Regions from separate parts of the Citrobacter sp. ANG330 genome, predicted to be linked through region 2. Evidence: predicted binding sites of a transcription regulator. Region 2 holds the regulator's gene; the other holds the start of a gene.
What was found. The regulator Fur, encoded in region 2, represses iron uptake genes when iron is present. The targets are predictions, from matches to a motif close to ATAATAATGAGAACNACTATCAA.
Positions count from the first base shown of each region.

Region 1: a site for Fur is predicted at 7,210-7,232, ahead of QNN88_RS07275 (TonB-dependent siderophore receptor). Genes of this name have one in related genera too.

Region 1 is NZ_JASJUI010000002.1:310,091-322,454, reverse strand. Features, by position in the region: gene lpoB (penicillin-binding protein activator LpoB) at 1-182, shown strand, start outside; gene thiK (thiamine kinase) at 163-987, shown strand; gene nagZ (beta-N-acetylhexosaminidase) at 998-2,023, shown strand; gene ycfP (alpha/beta hydrolase YcfP) at 2,045-2,587, shown strand; gene ndh (NADH-quinone dehydrogenase) at 2,834-4,138, shown strand; gene QNN88_RS07280 (glycine zipper 2TM domain-containing protein) at 4,324-4,863, shown strand; gene QNN88_RS07275 (TonB-dependent siderophore receptor) at 4,921-7,107, opposite strand; gene comR (TetR family copper-responsive transcriptional repressor ComR) at 7,339-7,974, opposite strand; gene bhsA (multiple stress resistance protein BhsA) at 8,218-8,475, shown strand; gene ldtC (L,D-transpeptidase LdtC) at 8,574-9,539, opposite strand; gene mfd (transcription-repair coupling factor) at 9,739-12,364, opposite strand, start outside.
Region 2 is NZ_JASJUI010000004.1:413,815-426,178, forward strand. Features, by position in the region: gene nagE (N-acetylglucosamine-specific PTS transporter subunit IIBC) at 1-803, shown strand, start outside; gene glnS (glutamine--tRNA ligase) at 993-2,660, shown strand; gene chiP (chitoporin ChiP) at 3,087-4,493, shown strand; gene chiQ (ChiQ/YbfN family lipoprotein) at 4,543-4,875, shown strand; gene tcuC (tricarballylate/proton symporter TcuC) at 4,928-6,223, opposite strand; gene tcuB (tricarballylate utilization 4Fe-4S protein TcuB) at 6,277-7,416, opposite strand; gene tcuA (FAD-dependent tricarballylate dehydrogenase TcuA) at 7,403-8,806, opposite strand; gene tcuR (tricarballylate utilization LysR family transcriptional regulator TcuR) at 8,904-9,830, opposite strand; gene fur (ferric iron uptake transcriptional regulator) at 9,961-10,407, opposite strand; gene fldA (flavodoxin FldA) at 10,688-11,218, opposite strand; gene ybfE (LexA regulated protein) at 11,368-11,661, opposite strand; gene ybfF (esterase) at 11,790-12,364, opposite strand, start outside.

The DNA.
Region 1 (12,364 bases), on a different contig from region 2:
CTCAGGACAGTCTGGGAACGCGCAGTAAAGCGATTGGTATTGCCCGCAACGTTGGCGCGCACTATGTGCTGTATTCCAGCGCCTCGGGTAACGTCAATGCGCCATCGCTGCAAATGCAATTAATGCTGGTACAAACTGGCGAGATAATCTGGTCAGGTAAAGGTGCCGTTCAGCAGCAATAGCATACCAGGGCGCGACGCGGTGCTGTCGCGCTACTTTCCGCACTATCGTCCCGTAGCCGAAGGTCAGAGTGGCCTTAGCGGCGCAAGTGTGATCATCGAAGGTCCAGCCCAGCGGCTGGTTCTTCGCCATCATCACGATCCTGATGCGCCGCAAGCGCATTTTTTACGCCAGTACCATGCCTTATCACAATTACCCGATGATCTGGCGCCGAAGCCACGGTTCTACGTACCTGGCTGGATGGCGGTGGAGTACATACCGGGTGAGATAAAAACCGGCCTGCCAGATGCCGACGAACTGGCGGGCTTACTGTATTATCTTCACCAGCAGCCCCGTTTTGGCTGGCGTATCCATCTGTTAGCGTTGCTGGAGCAATACTGGCTGGGGAGCGATCCGGCGCGGCGTACGCCATCCTGGCTGAGAACGCTGAAGCGTCTGCGCAAAGAGGGCGAACCGCGGCCTCTGCGCCTTGCGCCGTTGCATATGGATGTCCATGCTGCAAACATCGTTCATGGCCCGGCAGGGCTGCGCCTGATCGACTGGGAATACGCCGGAGACGGTGATGTCGCCCTTGAACTGGCGGCGGTGTGGGTGGACGATGTTCAACAGCATCAGCAACTGGTGCAGGCTTACGCCGTGCGTGCGCGTATGGACGGTCAAAAATTATGGCAACAGGTCAGACGCTGGTATCCGTGGATACTGATGCTGAAGGCCGGTTGGTTTGAATACCGCTGGCGACAGACCGGCGAACGACAATTTATCAGCCTGGCCGATGCAACCTGGCGGCAACTGGCAACAAAGGATTAAGGAGAGCAGTGTGGGCCCAGTCATGTTGGATGTTGAAGGGTTTGAGTTGGATGCGGAAGAGCGGGAGATTCTGGCCCATCCGCTGGTCGGTGGTTTGATTCTGTTTGCACGCAATTATCATGATCCGGCACAGTTACGTGAACTGGTGCGTCAGATCCGTGCGGCATCGCGCAACCATCTGGTGGTTGCCGTCGATCAGGAAGGCGGACGCGTGCAGCGTTTTCGCGAAGGATTTACCCGGTTGCCTGCCGCACAGTCTTTTGCGGCGCTGCACGGGCTGGAAGAGGGCGGCAAACTGGCGGAAGAGGCCGGATGGCTGATGGCCAGCGAAATGATCGCGATGGATATTGATATCAGTTTTGCGCCGGTACTGGATGTCGGGCATATCAGCGCCGCTATTGGCGAGCGTTCCTATCATGCCGACCCGCTCAAGGCGCTGGCGATGGCGACCCGTTTTATTGACGGTATGCACGCGGCAGGAATGAAAACCACCGGCAAACATTTCCCCGGCCATGGCGCGGTAACCGCCGATTCGCATAAAGAGACGCCGACCGATCCGCGTCCTGAAGCAGAAATTCGGGCGAAAGATATGTCCGTGTTCCGCTCACTGATTACCGAAAACAAGCTGGACGCTATCATGCCAGCGCACGTCATATACAGTGATGTCGATCCCCGCCCGGCGAGCGGTTCTCCGCACTGGCTGAAAACGGTTCTGCGCCAGGAGTTAGGTTTTGACGGCGTGATTTTCTCTGATGATCTGTCGATGGAAGGGGCGGCAATCATGGGCAGCTATGCCGAGCGTGGGCAGGCATCGCTGGATGCGGGTTGTGATATGATTCTGGTCTGCAATAATCGTAAAGGGGCGGTCAGTGTGTTAGATAATCTGTCGCCGATCAATGCAGAGCGTGTTACACGTTTGTATCATAAAGGTTCATTTTCGCGTCAGGAACTGATGGATACTGCACGCTGGAAAACGGTCAGCGCGCAGCTCAACCAGTTACATGAACGCTGGCAGGAAGAGAAAGCAGGTCATTAACGCACGTTTGGTGAGGATGCGATGATTATCTATCTACACGGTTTCGACTCTAACAGTCCGGGAAACCACGAAAAAGTCTTGCAGCTGCAGTTTATCGACCCGGACGTCAGACTGATAAGCTACAGCACGCGTCATCCGAAACATGACATGCAGCATCTGCTGAAAGAAGTGGACAAAATGTTGCAGCTTAATGTTGATGAGCGGCCATTGATTTGCGGCGTGGGCCTCGGCGGTTACTGGGCTGAACGCATTGGTTTTCTCTGCGATGTTCGCCAGGTGGTGTTTAATCCTAACCTGTTTCCGTATGAGAACATGGAAGGCAAGATCGATCGTCCGGAAGAGTATGCGGATATCGCCACTAAATGCGTGACCAACTTCCGCGAGAAGAATCGCGATCGTTGCCTGGTCATTCTCTCACGTCATGACGAAGCCCTGAACAGTCAGCGTTCGTCTGAAGAGCTGCACCATTTCTATGAGATTGTGTGGGACGAAGAGCAGACGCATAAGTTTAAGAATATTTCGCCGCACCTGCAGCGAATTAAAGCGTTTAAGACATTAGGCTAAAACCTTTGTTAGCCGGAGTCGTCGAATCAGGCCAGCCTTCGGGCTGGTTTTTTTTGCCTGTCTTTCCTGCGTTGTCTATCTTTTCAGCAGCAAAACTTGATACATATCAATTTTGGTATGACCAATGCACCGCATGTGTTATTCTCATTCTCGAAGGACATTTTCATTGTCGTAACTTGTTGTTAATTAAAGGCTATGTTTATAACGTTTAATTAACAATTGGTTAATCACTTTAAGGGGGTCACGTTGACTACACCACTGAAAAAGATCGTGATTGTCGGCGGGGGAGCTGGCGGGCTGGAAATGGCGACGCAACTGGGGCACAAGCTGGGTCGCAAGAAAAAAGCGAAAATTACGTTGGTTGACAGAAATCACAGCCACCTGTGGAAACCCCTGTTGCACGAAGTGGCGACCGGTTCGCTGGATGAAGGCGTGGATGCTCTGAGCTATCTGGCACATGCCCGTAACCACGGCTTTCAGTTCCAGTTGGGTTCTGTAATGGATATCGATCGGGAAGCGAAAACCATCACCATCGCGGAACTGCGTGATGAGAAGGGCGAGTTACTGGTGCCTGAGCGCAAAATTGCTTATGACACGCTGGTAATGGCGCTGGGCAGTACCTCCAACGACTTCAACACCCCGGGCGTGAAAGAACACTGCATCTTCCTCGATAACCCGCATCAGGCGCGTCGTTTCCATCAGGAAATGCTGAACCTGTTCCTGAAATATTCCGCCAATCTGGGCGCGAACGGTAAGGTGAACATTGCCATCGTCGGCGGCGGCGCGACGGGCGTAGAGCTGTCAGCAGAACTGCATAACGCAGTGAAACAGTTGCACAGCTATGGTTACAAAGGGCTGACCAACGACGCGCTGAACGTGACGCTGGTGGAAGCCGGTGAACGTATCCTGCCAGCGCTGCCACCGCGTATTTCTGCAGCCGCGCATAACGAGTTAACAAAACTCGGCGTGCGCGTCCTGACCCAGACGATGGTGACCAGTGCGGATGCCGGTGGCCTGCATACCAAAGACGGCGAATATATCGAAGCCGACCTGATGGTCTGGGCGGCGGGGATCAAAGCACCGGACTTTATGAAAGAGATTGGCGGTCTGGAGACTAACCGGATTAACCAACTGGTTGTGGAACCGACGTTGCAGACGACCCGCGATCCTGATATCTACGCGATTGGCGACTGCGCTTCCTGCGCGCGTCCGGAAGGGGGCTTTGTGCCGCCGCGCGCTCAGGCTGCGCATCAGATGGCGACCTGTGCGATGAACAACATTCTGGCACAAATGAACGGCAAGCCGCTGAAAGCGTATCAGTACAAAGACCACGGCTCGCTGGTGTCTCTCTCCAACTTCTCGACCGTCGGGAGCCTGATGGGCAATCTGACCAAAGGGTCGATGATGGTGGAAGGGCGCATCGCTCGCTTTGTCTATATCTCGCTCTACCGTATGCATCAGATCGCACTGCATGGCTATTTTAAAACCGGTCTGATGATGCTGGTGGGCAGTATTAACCGCGTGATCCGTCCGCGCCTGAAACTGCATTAATCCCCTCTGACTCAGCATCGCCCGCTGGCGGTGCTGAGTGTCTTCTCTGCCTTGCCTCCGCCTTCAGAGTTCTCTGAATCATCCTGTTTTAACAATGATTAGCGATATTTTCATCCACAGTCTGATGGGCATCTGTGTGCATGGGTTGCAAAATGGTAAGCAATAGCAAAGAAGGAGGATCTCCCGTGAATAAATCGATGTTGGCGGGTATAGGGATTGGCGTAGCTGCTGCGCTGGGTGTGGCGGCGGTTGCCAGTCTGAACGTGTTTGATCGTAGCCCACAGTATGCTCAGGTGGTTTCTGCAACACCGATTAAAGAGACGATTAAGACGCCGCGTCAGGAGTGTCGCAACGTGACGGTGACGCATCGTAAACCCGTCCAGGATGAGAACCGCATTACCGGTTCGGTACTGGGGGCAGTCGCCGGTGGCGTGCTGGGGCATCAGTTTGGCGGTGGACGAGGTAAAGACGTCGCAACGGTGGTCGGGGCATTGGGGGGCGGTTACGCCGGTAACCAGATCCAGGGGTCGATGCAGGAAAACGACACCTATACCTCCACGCAGCAGCGTTGCAAAACTGTCTATGACAAGTCGGAAAAAATGCTCGGTTATGACGTCACCTATAAGATTGGCGACCAGCAGGGCAAGATTCGCATGGATAAAGATCCTGGCACGCAGATCCCACTGGATAACAACGGCCAGTTAATTCTGAATAACAAAGCGTAAAAAAGCTGTACTCTGCACGTTAGCCCCTCATTCGCTCAGGCTGAGGGGCTTTTTTTATCAGAAGGTCAACGCGTAGTTCAGGCCAAAGGTCCGACCCCGACCCTTATACTCGTACAAGGACGGGCTGCCATAGGTTGGGCTGTACAGCAACGGTGCGCGCTGTCCCCACAGGGTGGTGTAATCTTCATCCAGCAGGTTTTCAATGCTGAAGGTCAGTTTACCCAGTGGGAGTTGATAACTGCCAATGAAGTCGACGGTGTTATAGCCATCCAGCTTGTTACCGCTGGCGTCGCTGAGATCAAACGACTGCTGAGTCTGAACTCGCAGCGACCACGGCTCGGGCGCCCAGCCGACCCAGGCGGTGGCTTTGGACGGCGACGCGAGCGTGACATCCCATTTTTCCCATTTTCCGTTCTTTTTCACTTCAGATTTCAGGACGTTAAAGTTCGCCCCAAGACTCCAGTCGCTGTCAGGGATGAAGTAATCTGCTGCGCCTTCCACGCCGTAAATCCGGCGATCGTCAGGCTCCACGCGGATGGTCATGTCGCTACGATTGATGACAATCGACTTATCAGAGGTGGAATAGTACGCCGCCAGTTGGGTACGCAGATTATCGCCGGTGTAGCGCCAGCCCAGCTCATACGAATTGACCTTGATCCCTTCAAGGCGCGAATCCGCCACGTTCACGCTGCGCTGGAGTTGGTAATGATCGCCCACCAACTGGTAAGTACCGTTGCCGTAGTATTTCCCGGGATCCGGCAGCTCAACGCCCTGGGAGAAGTTAAACCACGCCTGCTGGCGTTCAGTTAGATGCGCCAGCAGCCCGGCATTGAACAAGAAGTTGTCGTAATCGGTTTTGCCGCCAGGGATGACATCGGCAGAACTCGCTAAACCGTTGGCAATCCCCTGCTGTTGCGCATAACCGACAAAATCATCAACCCGATTTTCCGTCCACTGATAGCGCACACCACCGCTCAGGGTGAAGATGTCGTTAATGTCGTAACTGCTTTGCAGGAACGGCGCGAAGTTGGTGATGCTGTAGCCCGGATAACGTCCGGTCGTGTAGGCCGTGCGGTTGTCCATTCCGCCTGACGGTACGGACCAGGCCAGATCGAAGAATTTCTGGTTGGAATCGAAAGTTTCATGATCCGCATCGATACCCCACGTCAGCTCCCAGTTATCCATCAACTGGCTGTTGAGGGTGATTTTGGCGCCGAACTGATCGGTATCCTGCTGCGATGCTGAGAAACTGGTCACCTGGCCTTTGCTGAGCGTCGGGAAGGGATAGAATGTTAGCGACTCATCGCGGTAATAGATCTGGCTGACCAGATTCTGACCGAAGAAGTCCGCGTCGGAGTATTGCAGGCTGATCAGATGGCGCTCCGTCCCTGGAATACGGTCAGAGCTCAGCCCGCTGCGGGTGCTGGCGGTTCCGCTACCGGTAACGGCGGACATATTTTCGCCCAGGTACAGTCCGTAGTCTTCATCGCCCTGGCTCTTGTAATACTGGGTGACGACCTGTATCTGACGATTATCATCGATGTCGAGGGTGCCGGTACCCATCACATCCAGACGATCGGAGTGCTGCAGGCCGGTTTGCGTGTTGTCCAGCATCAGGGCGTCGCCATTGCCGTCGTACCAGCCGCCAAAGCGCTGATAGGCCACAGACAGTCGGCCAGACGCGCGATCCGTTCCTCCGCTGACCGCGGCGGCGACGCGCTCGTCGTGATCGTTGCTGTTGTTAAAACCCGATTTGCTGCCCAGTTCAAGATCCACCTGGCGGTCCGGCTGGCCTTTTTTGGTCACAACGTTGATTAAGCCGCCGGTGCTGCCTCCGCCATACAGCGAGGTTGCGCCTGAAATGACCTCAATATGGGCAATGTTAAACGGGTCGATCGCATCCAGTTGGCGGCTGTCGGTACGCGAGGAATTCAGGCGTACGCCGTCGATCAGCACGACAATCGCACGTCCGCGCATGTTCATACCATAATTGGTGCGTCCCTGGCTGCTGACATCGATGCCGGGGATCAGCTGTGCCAGCACATCTTTGAACTCTTTACCGCCCTGAATCTGTTGCTCAATCTCCTGGCCTTCAATCACCCAGGTTGTTTGGGCCATTTCGGCGACGGTTTTCTGGCTGCGGTTGGCGCTGACGATGAGGTTATCTTCTTCTGATTGCGCCGCCGCAGCGGGTAGAGTCAGGGCTAACAGGATCGGGTTGAGGGCCCAAAGACGCTTATTCATTCGCATTCCTTTCAAAATATCTGTGCAGGTGAGTATGGTTATTACCGGACGGATACCGGCTGTTACATTGTGAAACAGATGTAAAATCAAATGCGGATTTTGCTGATAATAATTCCTATTATCAAATGATTTTTGCGAAAATTTGATGCTAACCCAGTGATAGCACTGGTATTTGTAGGGGGATTACGGGGGGCTTAACCGGGAAACGCCGTTTCCCGGTCAATAAAACGATCAGGCTTTAAGCAGTTCAGGCCATAAGCGAAGGGTAGTGCGGGTGATTTGCATCAGTTTGTCGAAACCGGCACCTTCCCGGGCGCTGATGGACATCCCCTGCAAAATGCAGCTCAGATACTCGGCAAGATGTTGCACATTGCAGTGTGCCGGGATCTCACCGCGCTCCTGTCGCTGGCGTAAAAATTGCGTTAGCGTCTGTTCCTGCATGGCGTGACGTGATTTCACCGTATGCGCAATGTCGCGTGACGCGGCGGCAAGCGTCGCGGAGGTGTTAATCATAAAGCAACCCGCGGGAGTGTCCTTACTGGTAAAACAGGTTGCCACCGCGGTGAAGTAATCCTCAAGCGCCGCCTCAACGCTTTTCTCTTCGCAGAATAACTGCGCTTCATGTTTTGCCGCGAAGCGGGCGATGTATCTGTCCAGCACTGCGCGGAATAGTCCCTCTTTATTGGTAAATTCCGCATACAGCGTTGGCGCTTTCGCACCTGTTGCTTCAACAAGATCAGAAAGCGATGTCGCCTCATAACCGTGCTGCCAGAAGAGTGTCATGGCCTTATCAAGCGCGGCTTCCCTGTCGAACACTTTTGGTCGGCCACGGCTTTTTTTAACACAACTTGTCGATTCAGTTGTCATGATGCCGTTGTACCTTAATGGGTTTAGTGAACAACCATTATAAAAATAAACCCGCATGGGCTCCAGCGCATTCGCGAGAAAAATATTTCCAGCTTAGTCGTATGAAAGATAAGCGCTTTTGATTTTATATAACGATCGTTATAAAAAATGGGTTGACGTGTGACCTGGATCACATCTATCATTTACCTATCGATCGTTAAGTAAATGCTTACGACGCCCAATCATCTGCAAAAGGTCACTATTATGAAAAACGTAAAAACACTCATCGCTGCTGCTGTTCTGAGTTCACTGTCATTCGCAAGCTTCGCGGCTGTAGAAGTTCAGTCCACCCCTGCCGGCCAGCAAAAAGTCGGCACCATCTCGGCTAACGCAGGGACTAACCTGAGTTCACTGCAGGATGAGCTGGCGCAGAAAGCGGATGCTATGGGGGCGAAATCTTTCCGTATCACTTCTGTGACGGGTCCGAACAACCTGCACGGTACTGCGGTCATTTACAAATAAGCATTAACCCTCATTAATGCCTGCTACTGCTTAAACGCGACATAAAAAAGCCCCGCTGGATACACAGATTCAGCGGGGCTTTTTCATATCCGGAACGGTTACATCGACTGCTGTTCCACCTCACGATGGCGTCTGACATCGACCGGCATCCCGGAGCGAACATCCATTACATGCTGCATCACCGCTGCGTCTGTTTGTGCAGAATCCTTAAACGCCTGCAGGGTGCTGTTCAGCACAATAGGCAGAACCTGCGGGTCATCATCAATATTCTTCGACAGTGGCTGGTGGACTTCAACCAGACGCGTCCCGTCCGGCTCAACCGAGGCTTTGATCGGGGTATTGATGATATTCACTTTGGTGCCAGGCGTAACCTGTCTGAACAGTGTCTCGATGTCGCCATCTCGCAGGCGAATACAGCCAGAGCTGACGCGCATGCCAATACCGAAATCGGCGTTGGTACCGTGAAGCAGATAGACACCGCCGTACGCGGCTAAGCGAATAGCATGGTGTCCCATTGGGTTATCCGGACCAGCAGGGACAACTGCGGGCAGGTCGATGCCTTGCGCTTTATAGCGGGCGCGAATATTCGCCGTCGGCGTCCAGGTTGGGTTGGCGCGCTTGTCGGAGACGGTCGTGACCATCGTCGGGGTCAGGGTATCACCGCCCAGTTGGCCAATACCGATAGGGTAGACGGTGACCGAATTTTTCCCAGGAGGGTAGTAATAAAGGCGCAGTTCAGCCAGGTTGATGACAATGCCTTGACGCGGGGCATCCGGCAGTAGCGTCTGCAATGGAATGGTCAGCACGCTGCCCGCACGGGGAACGTAAGGATCCACGCCAGGATTCGCCTGCAACAGCGCGAGAAAACCGACGTTATATTTTTTCGCGATGGCTTCCAGCGAACCGCCGTTATTTTCGACAACGTGGTACTTATTTTCTCCGACCACTTTGCTGCCAGGTGGAGGAAGAGGCCAGGTATTCGCCTGTGCGGGAAGCGCAAACGTAATGCTGGCGGTGAGCGCAAAAAATGCCAGCCAGCGGGAGAGTCGCATCTTGTTCATTATCATCACAAATCAAAGGGTTATTATGCCAGAGGAGTCCAATGATAATTATGGCGGGGCGGTGTGTCTTTAAATGCAAGTGAAGTGCAAAGAGTTGTAAAGATCGCGGAGATTTGCCTGATGGCGCTGCGCTTATCAGGCCTACGAACAGGAATCGATGTGTAGGCCGGATAAGGCGAAACCGCCATCCGGCACCACACAATTACGCTACGGCGTTTTCTTCCAACTGCTGCATAAACTGACGCACCCAGTCCATCCGCGTTTTCCGTTCGGTCAGATCCTGGATGAATTTCAGTCGGGTCGGCCCGTCAAGACGGAAGTGCTGCGGCTGTTTTTGCAGCAGTCCAATCAGCCAGCTCGGGTTGACATGGTTCTTCTCGGCAAATTCGATAGTGCCGCCTTTCTCGTTGCCTTCCAGTTTACGAATACCCAGCTTCTGCGCCTGTTGACGCAAGCGGGCGATATCCAGCAGGGTACGCGCCGGATCGGGCAGCAGACCGAAGCGGTCGATCAGCTCCACTTTGATCTCTTCAAGTTCATTCTCGCTCTTCGCGCTGGCAATGCGTTTGTAGAACGACAGGCGCGTGTTCACATCGGGGATGTAATCATCCGGCAGCAGCGACGGCATTCGCAATTCAACTTCGGTTTGCTGGCTGGTGAGATCTTCCAGCGACGGTTCGCGTCCGGCTTTCAGGGCATCGACGGCGTTTTCCAGCAGTTCCATATACAGTGAGAAGCCGATGGTTTCCATCGAACCACTCTGTTCTTCCCCGAGCAGTTCGCCCGCGCCGCGGATCTCCAGATCGTGAGTCGCCAGCGCAAAGCCCGCGCCCAGGTCCTCCAGCGAGGCAATCGCTTCCAGACGTTTTTGCGCGTCGGTAGTCATCGCTTTGGGATGTGGAGTCAGTAGCCAGGCATACGCCTGATGATGTGAACGCCCCACGCGGCCGCGCAACTGGTGTAACTGCGCCAGACCGAAGTGATCCGCACGCTCGATAATAATCGTGTTGGCGGTCGGGATATCGATCCCGGTTTCGATAATGGTGGTACAGACCAGCACGTTAAAACGTTGATGGTGGAAGTCGTTCATCACGCGTTCCAGTTCGCGTTCGCGCATCTGTCCGTGACCAATGGCGATCCGCGCTTCCGGCACCAGTTCCGCCAGCCTGTCGGCGGCTTTCTGGATGTTTTCCACATCATTGTAGAGATAGTAAACCTGGCCGCCGCGCAGCACTTCACGCAGAATCGCCTCGCGGACCACCAGCGCATCGTACTCGCGAACAAACGTTTTCACCGCCAGACGGCGCGCTGGCGGCGTGGCGATAATCGACAGATCGCGCATGCCGCTCATCGCCATGTTCAGCGTCCGTGGGATTGGTGTGGCGGTCAGCGTCAGAATGTCCACATCGGCGCGCATCGCTTTAATGCGCTCTTTATGGCGCACGCCGAAACGGTGCTCTTCATCGACGATCAGCAGCCCCAGATCTTTCAGTTTCACATCGCTTTGCAGCAGTTTGTGCGTGCCGATCAGAATATCAATTTTGCCCTCGGCGACCTGTTCCAGGATCTGCGCCTGTTCTTTGGCGCTGCGGAAGCGGGAAAGCATCTCGATGCGCACCGGCCAGTTGGCAAAACGGTCGCGGAAATTATCAAAGTGTTGCTGAGCGAGCAGGGTGGTCGGCACCAGAACTGCCACCTGCTTGTGGTTTTCGACCGCGAGAAACGCGGCGCGCATCGCCACTTCGGTTTTCCCAAATCCAACGTCGCCACACACCAGACGGTCCATCGCCAGCGGCTGACACATATCGCTGAGCACCGCGTTAATCGCCTGCGCCTGGTCGGGAGTGGTTTCGAAAGGGAAGCCGTCGCAGAACAGTTGATACTGCTCGCGATCGTGTTTGAAGGCAAACCCCTCTTTTGCCGCGCGCTGGGCGTAAATGTCCAGCAGTTCGGCTGCCACATCGCGGACTTTTTCCGCCGCTTTTTGCCGGGCGCGCGACCAGGCGTCGCCGCCGAGTTTATGCAGCGGCGCATTCTCTTCAGCGCCACCGGCGTAACGGCTGATAAGATGCAAAGAGGAGACCGGGACGTAAAGTTTGGCGTCATTGGCGTAGGTGAGCATCAGATATTCACCTTTGATCCCGCCCGCTTCCAGCGTGGTCATCCCGGCATAGCGTCCAACGCCGTGCTCCAGATGCACCACGGGCTGACCCGGATGCAACTCCGCCAGGTTGCGGATCAGCGTATCCGGGTTAATGGTACGGCGCGAATCCTGACGACGGCGCGCCACGCGCTCGCCCAGCAGGTCGCTTTCACAGATGAGTGCCAGATTGCGCGTCGTATCGATAAACCCGTGCTCGGCGGCGCCAATCATCAGATAGCGTCCAACATCCGTCGCTTCATCCAGACGCATAATGCGTTTCGGCGCGACTTTGATTCGGGCGAGCAGTTCACCCAGCGCTTCACGGCGACCTTCACTCTCAACCGAGAAAATCACCGGCCCGTTGAAGGACTCAAGGAATTTACGCAGCGCATCCAGCGGTGATTTTTGCTGCGCCTGAACCGCGAGGTCCGGCAGCGACTGGAAGCCTAAGTTGGTATTTGCCGCTTTGGCGGGAAGGTTGTCGGTTTTGAGCTGCACACGGGGCCAGCGCTTGAGTTCAGAAAAAAGCTCATCCACGCGTAGCCAGAGCGATTCCGGCGGCAGCAGCGGACGCATCGGATCCACGCCACGGTTTTCGAAACGCGCCAGCGTATCGGCCTGAAAACGCTCAGCGCTGTTTTCTAAATCGCCGGTATTGACCACCAGCGTATTGGCCGGGAAATAG
Region 2 (12,364 bases):
ACCTCAATGTAAGCAGCGATAAAGAGCAGGACGTTTCTGCCCTGGCGCGTCAGTACATCGCCGCCATCGGTGGTTCTGATAACCTCACCGGTATTGACGCCTGCATCACCCGTCTGCGTCTGAGCGTAAAAGACTCGTCGCTGGTGAATGAAGGCCTGGCGAAACGTCTGGGTGCCTCTGGTGTCATTCGTCTGAACAAAACAAGCGTGCAGATTATCGTCGGTTTCGTGGCTGAGAAAATCGCCAACGCGATGAAAACAACCGGTCCGGTTGCGGCGGCTGAAGCCTCTGCAGCGCCTGTTGCCCAGGCGACGGCAAAACCGCAGGCTGTACCGAATGCGGTGACCATTGCCGAACTGGTTTCTCCGGTAACGGGTGATGTCGTTGCGCTGGAGCAGGTGCCTGACGAAGCGTTTGCCAGCAAAGCGGTGGGTGATGGCGTTGCGGTAAAACCAACGGATAAAACTGTGGTTTCTCCGGCTGCGGGCACCATCGTGAAAATCTTCAACACTAATCATGCGTTCTGCCTGGAAACTGAGAAGGGCGCGGAGATCGTAGTCCATATGGGTATCGATACCGTTGCGCTGAACGGCCAGGGCTTCACGCGTCTGGTGGAAGAGGGCGCAGAAGTGGTAGCCGGTCAGCCGATTCTGGAAATGGATCTGGATTACCTGAACGCGAATGCGCGCTCCATGATAAGTCCAGTGGTGTGCAGTAATATCGACGATTTCAGCGGCCTGGAGATTAAAGCCGACGGGCACGTGGTTGCCGGTCAAACGCCTCTGTATGAGATCAAAGGGTAGTTTGGATAAGGCATAAGACGCCATCCGGCAACCTGAAGCGGCGGGGGAAAACCTCCGCCGCTTTTTTTTGCAGCAAATTCCCTCCTATTTTTCTTCAACGCCACTTTTTCAGTAACTAAAGGTTGTCAGTCAGTCCGGCTTATAAGATCATATGCCGTTATACGTTGTTTACGCTTTGAGGAATCCACGATGAGTGAGGCTGAAGCCCGCCCGAGTAATTTTATTCGTCAGATCATCGATGAAGATCTGGCCAGTGGTAAGCACACCACAGTCCATACCCGTTTTCCGCCGGAGCCAAATGGCTATCTGCACATTGGCCACGCGAAATCCATCTGCCTGAACTTTGGTATTGCGCAAGACTACCAGGGCCAGTGCAACCTGCGTTTCGATGACACCAACCCGGTAAAAGAAGATATCGAGTACGTTGATTCGATCAAAAACGACGTTGAGTGGTTAGGTTTTCACTGGGCTGGCGACGTTCGCTACTCCTCAGATTACTTTGATCAACTGCACGCCTATGCGGTTGAACTGATCAACAAAGGTCTGGCGTATGTCGATGAACTGACGCCGGAACAGATCCGCGAATACCGTGGTACGCTGACGCAGCCAGGCAAAAACAGTCCATTCCGCGATCGCAGCGTTGAGGAAAACCTCGCACTGTTTGAAAAAATGCGTACCGGTGGCTTCGAAGAAGGTAAAGCCTGCCTGCGTGCGAAGATCGACATGGCGTCGCCATTTATCGTGATGCGCGATCCGGTTCTGTACCGTATTAAGTTTGCCGAGCACCATCAGACCGGCAACAAGTGGTGCATCTACCCGATGTACGACTTCACCCACTGCATCAGCGATGCGCTGGAAGGCATCACCCACTCTCTGTGTACGCTGGAGTTCCAGGACAACCGTCGTCTGTACGACTGGGTGCTGGATAACATCTCCATTCCGGTTCATCCGCGCCAGTATGAATTCTCGCGTCTGAACCTGGAATACACCGTTATGTCCAAGCGTAAGCTGAACCTGCTGGTGATGGACAAACACGTTGAAGGCTGGGACGATCCGCGCATGCCGACCATCTCCGGTTTACGTCGTCGTGGCTATACCGCCGCAGCGATCCGTGAGTTCTGCAAACGCATTGGCGTGACAAAGCAGGACAACACTATTGAGATGGCATCACTGGAATCCTGCATTCGTGAAGATCTGAACGAAAACGCGCCGCGTGCGATGGCGGTTATCGATCCGGTTAAACTGGTTATCGAAAACTACCCGCAAGGTGAAAGTGAAATGGTCACCATGCCTAACCATCCGAACAAACCGGAAATGGGGACGCGTGAAGTGCCTTTCAGCGGTGAGATCTGGATCGATCGCGCTGACTTTCGCGAAGAAGCCAACAAGCAGTACAAGCGTCTGGTGATGGGTAAGGAAGTGCGTCTGCGTAACGCCTATGTGGTGAAAGCAGAACGTGTGGAAAAAGATGCCGAAGGCACTATTACCACCATCTTCTGTACCTATGATGCGGATACCCTGAGCAAAGATCCGGCGGATGGTCGCAAAGTAAAAGGCGTGATCCACTGGGTGAGCGCTGCGCACGCGCTGCCGGTTGAAATTCGTCTCTACGATCGTCTGTTCAGCGTACCAAACCCAGGCGCGGCGGAAGATTTCCTGTCCGTCATGAACCCGGAATCACTGGTGATCAAACAGGGTTTTGCTGAGCCGTCGCTGAAAGATGCGGTCGCCGGTAAAGCATTCCAGTTCGAGCGCGAAGGTTATTTCTGTCTGGACAGCCGTTATGCCACCGCAGAAAAACCGGTGTTTAACCGCACCGTCGGCCTGCGTGACACCTGGGCGAAGGTCGGCGAATAATCTGTTGCTGCACTCCCTTCAAACGCCGCACTCTGCGGCGTTTTTTTTCGACGAGTATTCTCACTTTGCGAAGCGAATTAATTCCCATTCAGAAATAAAGTCATTAACAAACGCGAGTTTCGGCTAACTTACGTAATAAACTGACAATAATATGAAACCGCTTTCATCCTTCTGGAAAACAAAGGAATTTCTAGCCCCTGTGCCATTTTTTTGATTAATGAATGAAATGTAACAGGAAGCAATGAAATATGTGCGGTTGCTCATACTCTTACATTCTCGTTACAGAAAGGTATTGATAATTCGCGTCGCGAAAAATAGTCTATCACTGTAGTCAGTGAGGTTTTTCTCGGTACTACTTTTACATTTTTATTTTTTCGCTGTTTTGCCTTTGGCAACAGCAATTTATACGTCAAAGAGGATTAACATATGCGTACGTTTAGTGGCAAACGTAGTGCGCTGGCGTTGGCTATCGCCAGTATCACAGCACTGTCGGGTCTGGTCGTTGTTCCGCAGGCACAGGCCGAAGGCTTTATCGATGATTCCACCCTGACGGGCGGCATTTATTACTGGCAGCGTGAGCGCGACCGTAAAGATGTCACCGACGGAGATAAATATAAAACCAACCTTTCTCACGCGACCTGGAACGCCAACCTGGATTTCCAGTCTGGCTATGCAGCAGATATGTTCGGTCTCGATGTGGCGGCATTTACCGCAATTGAAATGGCGGAAAACGGCGACAGCGGCCATCCAAACGAAATCGCTTTTTCGAAAAAGAACAAAGGCTATGATGAAGACTATTCCGGCGATAAGAGCGGAATCAGTCTGTATAAGGCCGCCGCGAAATTCAAATATGGTCCAGCCTGGGCACGTGCCGGTTATATTCAGCCTACCGGTCAGACGCTGTTAGCACCGCACTGGAGTTTTATGCCAGGGACCTATCAGGGGGCTGAAGCGGGTGCTAACTTTGACTACGGCGATGCGGGCGCGCTGAGCTTCTCCTATATGTGGGCCAATGAATATAAAGCGCCGTGGCACACTGAAGTCGATAAATTCTACCAGGGCGATAAGAAAACCAAAGTCGATTATCTCCACTCTGTCGGCGCAAAATATGATTTCAAAAATGACCTGGTGCTGGAAGCCGCATTTGGTCAGTCTGAAGGTTATGTCGATCAGTACTTTGCGAAAGCCAGCTACAAGTTTGATTTAGGCGGGAACCCATTCTCCACCAGCTATCAGTTCTACGGTGCGCGTGACAAAGTTGATGACCGTAGCGCCAGCGATATCTATGACGGAACCGCCTGGCTGCAGGCGTTAACCTTCGGCTACAAAGTGGCGGAAGTGGTTGACCTGCGTCTGGAAGGAACCTGGGTGAAGGCTGAAGGTCAACAGGGGTTCTTCCTGCAACGTATGACGCCGACCTATGCGTCATCCAATGGTCGTCTGGATATCTGGTGGGATAACCGTTCAGACTTCAACGCCAACGGCGAAAAAGCAGTCTTCTTTGGTGCGATGTATGACCTGAAGAACTGGAACCTGCCTGGCTGGGCTGTCGGGGCTTCTTATGTGTATGCCTGGGACGCGAAACCGTCTACCTGGCAGAGCAGCCCGGACGCCTACTATGACAAAAACCGTACCATCGAAGAATCTTCGTACAGCCTGGATGCGGTCTACACCCTGCAGGACGGTCGTGCGAAAGGCACCATGTTTAAACTGCACTTCACCGAGTATGACAACCACTCCAACATCCCGAGCTGGGGCGGTGGTTACGGCAACATCTTCCAGGATGAGCGTGACGTGAAGTTCATCGTGATCGCGCCATTCACCATCTTCTAATGCCACCAGCGGCAGGCCTTGGGCCTGCCGTCTCGTTGAGGACTGTGCTATGAAAAAACTGTTACTCATTGCCGTAATGGCCTCGGGACTGGTGGCCTGTGCGCCGTCAACGGCCCCGAAAGAAGACAGCCGGTTGAAAGAGGCGTACAGCGCCTGTATCAATACGGCTCAGGGATCGCCAGAGAAAATCGAAGCCTGCCAGAGCGTGCTGGATGTGCTGAAAAAAGAAAAACAGCATCAGCAGTTTGCGAATCAGGAAAGTGTCCGCGTGCTGGATTATCAGCAATGCATTCAGGCGACCCGCACCGGTAACGACCAGGCTGTGAAAGCCGATTGTGACAAGATCTGGCAGGAAATTCGCAGCAACAATACGGCGAAGTAAGCGTCAGAGACAACATAAGGCGGGCGGAGAGTGTTCTCCGCCCGTTTGCGTTTCAGAGCTTATTCTCTGCAGTCTGATAACTGCGGCTAAGACGCGCAAACAGCATTGCCGTCGCGGCGAGCCCGCACAGCGCGGCGCACATCAGCCACCATCCTGGCGAACTTTTATCACCGGTCAACTGGACCAGCGCCGTGGAAATGGCAGGCGTCAGGCCGCCGAAAATGGCTGTTGCAAGACTAAAGGCCAGTGAAAAACCCACGGTTCGGACATAAACCGGCATCACCTCTGTCAGGGCCGCCACCATCGCACCGTTATACATCCCGAAAAAGAACGAGAACCAGAGCAGTACCAGCGTCATGCGGGTAAAGTCCGGCGCGGCGGTGAGCCAGTTCATCACCGGCCAGGTGGTGATGAGCGCCAGCACGGTGATGCCCATCAGCACCGGACGACGCCCGATCCGGTCAGAGATAGCGCCGCCAATCGGCAGCCAGATGAAGTTAGAAATCCCTACCAGCATGGTGACTACCAGGCTGTCACGCGCACTCAGGTTCAGCACCGCTCTCCCATAGGTGGGGGTATAGACGGTAATAAAATAAAAGGTCGTAGTCGTCATCGCCACCAGCAGAGTACCCGCGGTGATAATGCGCCAGTTTTTTGCAATGGTGGCAAAAATTTCCCGCGTGTCGGGGCGATGCTTACGTTGTAAAAAAGCGTCGGTTTCCTGCAATGAACGGCGAAGAACAAAGATCAACGGAATAATCATACAGCCAATAAAAAACGGGATCCGCCAGCCCCATTCGGAGATTTCATCGTGACCCAGCGTCGCATTCAGACCGTAGCCGATCAGTGCGGCGACCACGATAGCCACCTGCTGACTGGCCGATTGCCAACTGGTGTAAAAGCCTTTATTGCCGGGTGTGGCGATTTCAGAAAGATAGACCGAAACGCCGCCCAGTTCGACGCCAGCAGAAAAACCCTGCAGCAAGCGCCCCAGCAGAACCAGCACCGGGGCAAGCAAACCGATAGTCTGGTAACCGGGGACGAGGGCGATAAGCAAGGTGCCGCAACCCATAATGGCCAGGGTAACCATCAGCCCTTTTCGTCGTCCAATCCTGTCGATATACGCGCCCAACACCACGGCCCCGATAGGGCGCATTAAAAAGCCGGAGCCAAACACGGCGAAGGTGAGCATTAACGCAGCGAACTCGCTTTCTGCCGGGAAAAATGTTTTTGCAATATAGGTAGCGTAAAAACCAAACAGAAAAAAGTCGAACTGCTCAAGAAAATTTCCGCTGGTCACACGCAGTATTGCGCCGAACGTACCGGCGCGCGATGTTGTTTGGGTCATTGAGGTTTGCTCCACTGTCTTATCATAATATTTATAGAGGTAAGAGTTTGCGGTCAGTCGCCTGCGACCCCCGCCTGTTTTCCGCGACGCTTCTCAATTGCCCACTTGAGTAAGGAGGCGCAGCGGTAGAATCCGTGGGCAAATTTTCCGTACGGAATGGTCAAAAAAAGTGCCATGACCACGCCAAGATGGATGGCAAGCAGGATCCCCATCCATGAGGTATCTCTTCCCGCCAGCAAGCCTAAACCGGTCAGACTCGTCAGCAGCAACAGCAAAATAAAACCGCGATCCATGGGTTTTTGTCGCGCATCGCCATGCAGCGGCGAGCGCTTCAGGTTTAGCCACAGCAACCCAGCCGGGCCGATCGTCAGCCCAATCCCGCCCAGGGTGCCGAGCATCACCGGAACGCTAAAGAACGGATAGGGCGCTTCCCATCCGGCAAGATAGTGATAGCCCGTCGCCACAACGGTGGCGGCGAAACAGAGCATAAATCCGTAAAAAGTGAGGTGGTGGAAACGACGACGCATCAATGTGAAAGCATCGTCAGCGTCGTTGCAGCCTTTGCCATGTCCGCCATCGAGGTATTTCAGCGTTAGCGCATTGTGCGACGCTTCGGCAATTTCCGCCGGACGCGGCCCGACGGGAGAAATCTCGCGCCAGAAGCGGATAACCCCTGCCATCAGTAACCCGATAGCCAGTATGAAAACCGAGCCAAACATCCAGGCCAGCAGGTTGTGCGGGAAAATCTGGTAGAAATCACCGGCCAGCGGCGGGTGGAGCAGCGATCCCTTTAGCCCCATCGCGAGAAGTAAAAAGAGGATCAGACTAAAGACCAGCGCCAGCGTCACGGTGATGCCCGCCCGGCGATACAACGCGCCGAAAGCTGCAGGCAGCGCATAGTGTTGGTAGGTTTCCAGACGCACTTGCGCCATCGCTTTTGGCACGTTGATGGCAAATTCATGCGGCGGCGCATACTGGCAGGCATGCAGACAAGCGCCACAGTTGTGACACAGGTTGGCCAGATAATTAATGTCCGCTTTGCCGAATTCCAGCCGTTGCGTCATCGCCGGAAACACGGCGCAAAATCCTTCGCAGTAGCGGCAGGCGTTACATACCTGCATCACCCGCTCGACTTCAGCCTCTGGCTCGGTGAGAATTTTGGCCTCGATAATCAGTTTTTCAAGCTGCTTCATGACGCGCCTCCTTACGTGCTGCCTGCGCGGCTTCTTTTCCTGCGATGCGACCAAAGGTGGTGCCGATGGACATGCCGACACCGGCGGTATAGCCCTTGCCCAGCACATTACCCGCCATCATTTCGCCGGCAACGAACAGGTTCCGGCTGGGGACGCCAGCGAAGTGGACCGCGGCGTGTTCATTCACTTTCAGCCCCAGATAGGTAAAGGTGATCCCTGGGCGCAGGGCGTAACCGTAGTAGGGGGGCGTGTCGACAGGTCGCGCCCAGTGGGTTTTCGGTGGCGTTAGTCCCTGTGTGGCGCAGTTGTCCAGCGTGGTGTGATCAAACTGGCCTGGCTGACAGGCCTGGTTGTAGCGCTCCACGGTATGGGTAAAGCGCTCAGGATCCAGCCCTAGCTGGCAAGCCAGTTCCCCCAATGTGTTGGCTTGCGCACCGGGGAATACTGGTGGCATAAAGTGACCGATTGCTTTGCTGTCGATAATGGAGTAGCCAATCTGACCGGGCTGGTGGGCAACCAGTCGGCCCCAGATGGCATAGCGCTTGGGCCAGAAATCTTCGCCCTCATCGTAAAAGCGTTCCGCATCCCGATTGACCACCACGCCAAGTGACACACAGTCCACGCGGGTGCAAATGCCACCGTCATACAGCGGGGCGCGGGCATCAATGGCGACACAATGTGACTGAGAGGGATCGCCAATGACGTCGGCTCCGGCCTCGATCATAAATTTGAGCAGAACGCCCTGATTAAAGCGGGTGCCGCGAATAAGGAAGTTATCGGCCGGCCATTCGCCGCGGGCATTTTCTCCCCAGGCCTCGCGCAGCCATTCGCGATTAGATTCAAATCCGCCGGCGGCCAGGACGCAGGCGCGGGCTTCAATGCGTTCGTTCCCGGCGAGGGCAGCGACAAACTCACCGTTGCGCAGTTCGAGGGCCTGAACCGGCGTGTTGTAGCGAATCTGTACCCCCAGCTTTTCTGCGCTACGATAATAGGCGTTCACCAGCGCTTTCCCGCCGCCCATGAAAAAGGCGTTGGTTCGCGCCACGTGCAGCGCGCCCGAAAGCGGAGGCTGAAAATTAACACCGTGCTGACGCATCCAGTCGCGACATTGCGAAGAGGTACGGATCACCAGACGCGCCAGCGCTTCATTAGTATTACCTTCGGTGACACGCCAGAGATCCTGCCAGAACTCCTCTTCGGGATAACTCTCGACCAGCACATCCTGAGGCGCATCGTGCATGCAGCGTAAATTGCGCGTGTGTTGAGAATTTCCACCGCGCCATTCTCTGGGCGCAGCTTCTAGCAACAACACCGAGGCTCCTGCCTCGCGGGCGGTTAAGGCGGCACATAACGCGGCATTACCGCCGCCGATCACCAGTACATCAACCATCGTAGACTCCATTACCATTTAACTATTTGTTAAATTTGTAATTAAAATGTATACGCACAGGTTGTACGGCCGCTATGGCGGGAAGCTAAAGAGCTGTTTAGTGAGTGTAAAGGGTTGCGCCCGGCCAACTACCGGTTTCCACCAGTTCACGCATCACTTTTGTGAGGATCACGCGGGCTGCAAGACCGGCGGGGGTGAGTTCATCGTCAGACAGGCTGACCAGAAAATTAGGGCGGCTGAGTATAGGATTGTGAACGCCGATCACTCTTAGCGCTTCCCTCTCAAGATGTGAAATGGCCGCTCCGGGTTGCAGCGTGGCGCCGAGTCCGCTGCGAACGGCGCGCATCAGTAACGTCAGACCGTCAATTTCCGTGGCGATATTCACCTTCAGTCCGTGTTCCTGACAGATGCCTTCCAGTCTGCCACGCAGTCCGTGGCCCTGGCTTGGCATGATCAGGGGAATATTCGCCAGTTGAGCAGGGGTTATGGTGTCATCCGTAATATCCGCCAGCAGGTCGTACGTGCCAATCAGAAACAGCCGCTCTTCGAGGATCGGTCTGGCGCTCCAGCGCAGGATCTTCTTTTCCTGAAACACGACCGCCAGATCAATCTGACGGGTGTTGATCATTCTTTCCAGATTGCCGGAGAGGCTTTCCACCACGTGCAAACGCACGTCGGCATAGTGTTTCCGCATCGCGTCAATAAACGGCATTCCGAGGATGGAAGCGGTGCTGGGCGCCATGCCAACGCTGACGTGTCCGGATAACCGCGCTTCGCGAGCCGCCAGGATCGCATCATCGGCGTGACGCAGCGCCAGTTGCGCCTGTGAATAAAAGGCCAGACCGGCGTTAGTGGGGGTCACACCACGTGAGGTTCGCTGCAACAGGCGGATCGCAAGCTCGTTTTCCAGCCGCGTCATCTGCTGACTGAGCGCAGAGACGCCGATGTCGAGATCGAGCGCCGCGCTGCCCATACTGCCGGTTTCCACAATGCGGACAAAATAACGTAGCTGGCGAAGTTCCATTTCGATTCTCCGGGTGAGGCAGGGTGATATTTTACATTAAAGCAACATGCTGGCGGAGGAAAGTGCTGAATGGGGAATAGCAGGCATAAAAAAAGCCAACCGGCAGGTTGGCTTTTCAGAATAATGCAGATTATTTCGCGTCATGCGCGTGTTCGTTTTCGCGGCAATCGCCTTCAGCGCAGTGACCGTAAAGGTAGAGGCTATGGTTCGTCAGACGAATGCCATGCTTTGACGCAATCTCACGCTGGCGCGCTTCAATAGACTCATCACTGAATTCGATCACTTTGCCGCAATCAAGGCAAATCAGGTGATCGTGATGATGCTGCTGGGTCAGCTCAAAAACGGATTTGCCGCCTTCAAAATTGTGGCGGGTTACGATACCGGCGTCATCAAACTGGTTCAGCACGCGATATACGGTCGCCAGACCAATTTCTTCACCCATGTCGATCAGTCGTTTGTATAAATCTTCCGCACTGACGTGATGGTTATCCGGTCCCTGAAGAACTTCCAGAATCTTTAAACGAGGAAGCGTTACTTTCAGGCCAGCCTTCTTTAATGCGGTATTGTTGTCAGTCATGCGGAATCTGTCCTGTTGCTAAACGATTCACTTCATACAAGAAGTGACAGAAATTGCACTCGGGATAATGCGTTTCATTATAGGACTGCCGTGTCTAAATGAAAACTGCAAGCCTCTGGCAAATGTTAATAAATAGTCGGTATTGCCTGGAAATGAGAGCGCCACCGAAAAACTCCCGCACATTGTACAGGGATGGGCAAGAAAGTTACAAATTTGTAGCAATTATTTTGATTGGTTCTGACTATTGATGCGGCGCAAACATTGTCTGCGCCGCAAAACATCAGGCGTTAATGATGTCGTCGAGGTGCAGTTCTTCGGAAATCTGCTTCACCCATTTTTCTACGCGCTCAGCGGTCAGTTCCGGCTGACGGTCTTCGTCAATCGCCAGACCGACAAAATGATCGTCATCTGCCAGGCCTTTGGAGGCTTCAAAATGATAGCCGGCGGTCGGCCAGTGGCCCACGATGGTGGCACCGCGTGGTTCAATGATATCGCGGATCGTGCCTAACGCGTCGCAGAAGTATTCTGCGTAATCTTCCTGATCGCCACAGCCAAACAGCGCAACCAGTTTGCCGTTAAAATCAATGTCTTCGAGAGTCGGGAAGAAGTCATCCCAGTCACACTGCGCTTCACCGTAGTACCAGGTTGGGATGCCGAGCAGCAGAATGTCATAACCTTCGAGATCTTCCTTGCTGCTTTTTGCAATGTCATGCACATCGGCAACGTCTTTACCAAGCTGTTTTTGAATCATTTTTGCGATATTTTCGGTATTCCCGGTGTCGCTGCCGAAAAAGATGCCAGTGATTGCCATGAGTAAAGTAACCTCTTGAAACTTATTGAAATGGTGGGGGCGAATTGCCCGCAGATAAGGGCAATCATAGCAGAACAGTCAGGTATGCGGAAATAGCAAACGCATACAAGTGCACTCCGTGCTACACGAAAGTGGGAGAAGGGGGGATTTCAGGCGAGATCCTGACCGCGCAGCGCTGCCAGTTGGGCCATCAATATCTCTTCTATCAGTTCACTACGGCTCATCTCACGGGATTCCGCCAACTCATTCAGCGCGTCGACAGCTTCCGCGTTGAGTTTGAGTTCGACACGCTTAAGGCCGCGAACTTTGTCGCGTTTGAGTTGATTACGCTTGTTAATGCGCAGCTGTTCATCGCGCGAAAGCGGATTGGTTTTCGGTCGTCCCGGGCGACGCTCGTGCGCGAACAGATCTAGTGTCGTACGGTCCGTTTGTTCTTTGGCCATGATTTTGGTGACTTCGGGGAAACAATCAGCCAGGCCTCTGCCCGGCTGGATAGCGCGCCATCATACATCAGCGAATGAGGCGCGCCAACGTTCACACGCGTAATCGCGCACGGACGCTGAGTTTTTAATCAGTTAGCCGTTTCATTAAGATAACGACGGATGGCGCGCAGCACCGCCTCCGGTTTTTCGGCATGCACCCAGTGACCAGCCCCGGCAATCACATGCGCGCGTGCTTGTGGGAACTGTGCCAGTAATTCATTGCGGTACGCCTCGGTGACGTAAGGGGAGTTGCCGCCGGGGATAAACAGCGCCGGGTGATCCCAGGCGGGAATCGTCTCCCAACCGACAATATGCGGATATTGCTCCCACAATACCGGTACGTTGAAGCGCCACTCGCCGTCAACATACGATTTCAGCAAAAATTGAATCACGCCTTCTTCATTAAGATGTTCGCGCATGACCGCGGCCGCCTGCTGGCGGGTTTTTGCCTCTGATGCCGTCACCGCGTTGATGGCGGCGAAAATTTCGTCGTGGCGGCGGACGTGGTAATCCACCGGGGCGATATCAATGGCCACTAAACGATCGATGCGTTCCGGGGCCAGCGCGCTGAGCGCCATCACCGCTTTCCCCCCCATCGAGTGACCAATAAAGGTGGCTTTTTCTATTTGTTGCGCATCCAGCGTGTCCAGCAGATCCTGCGCCA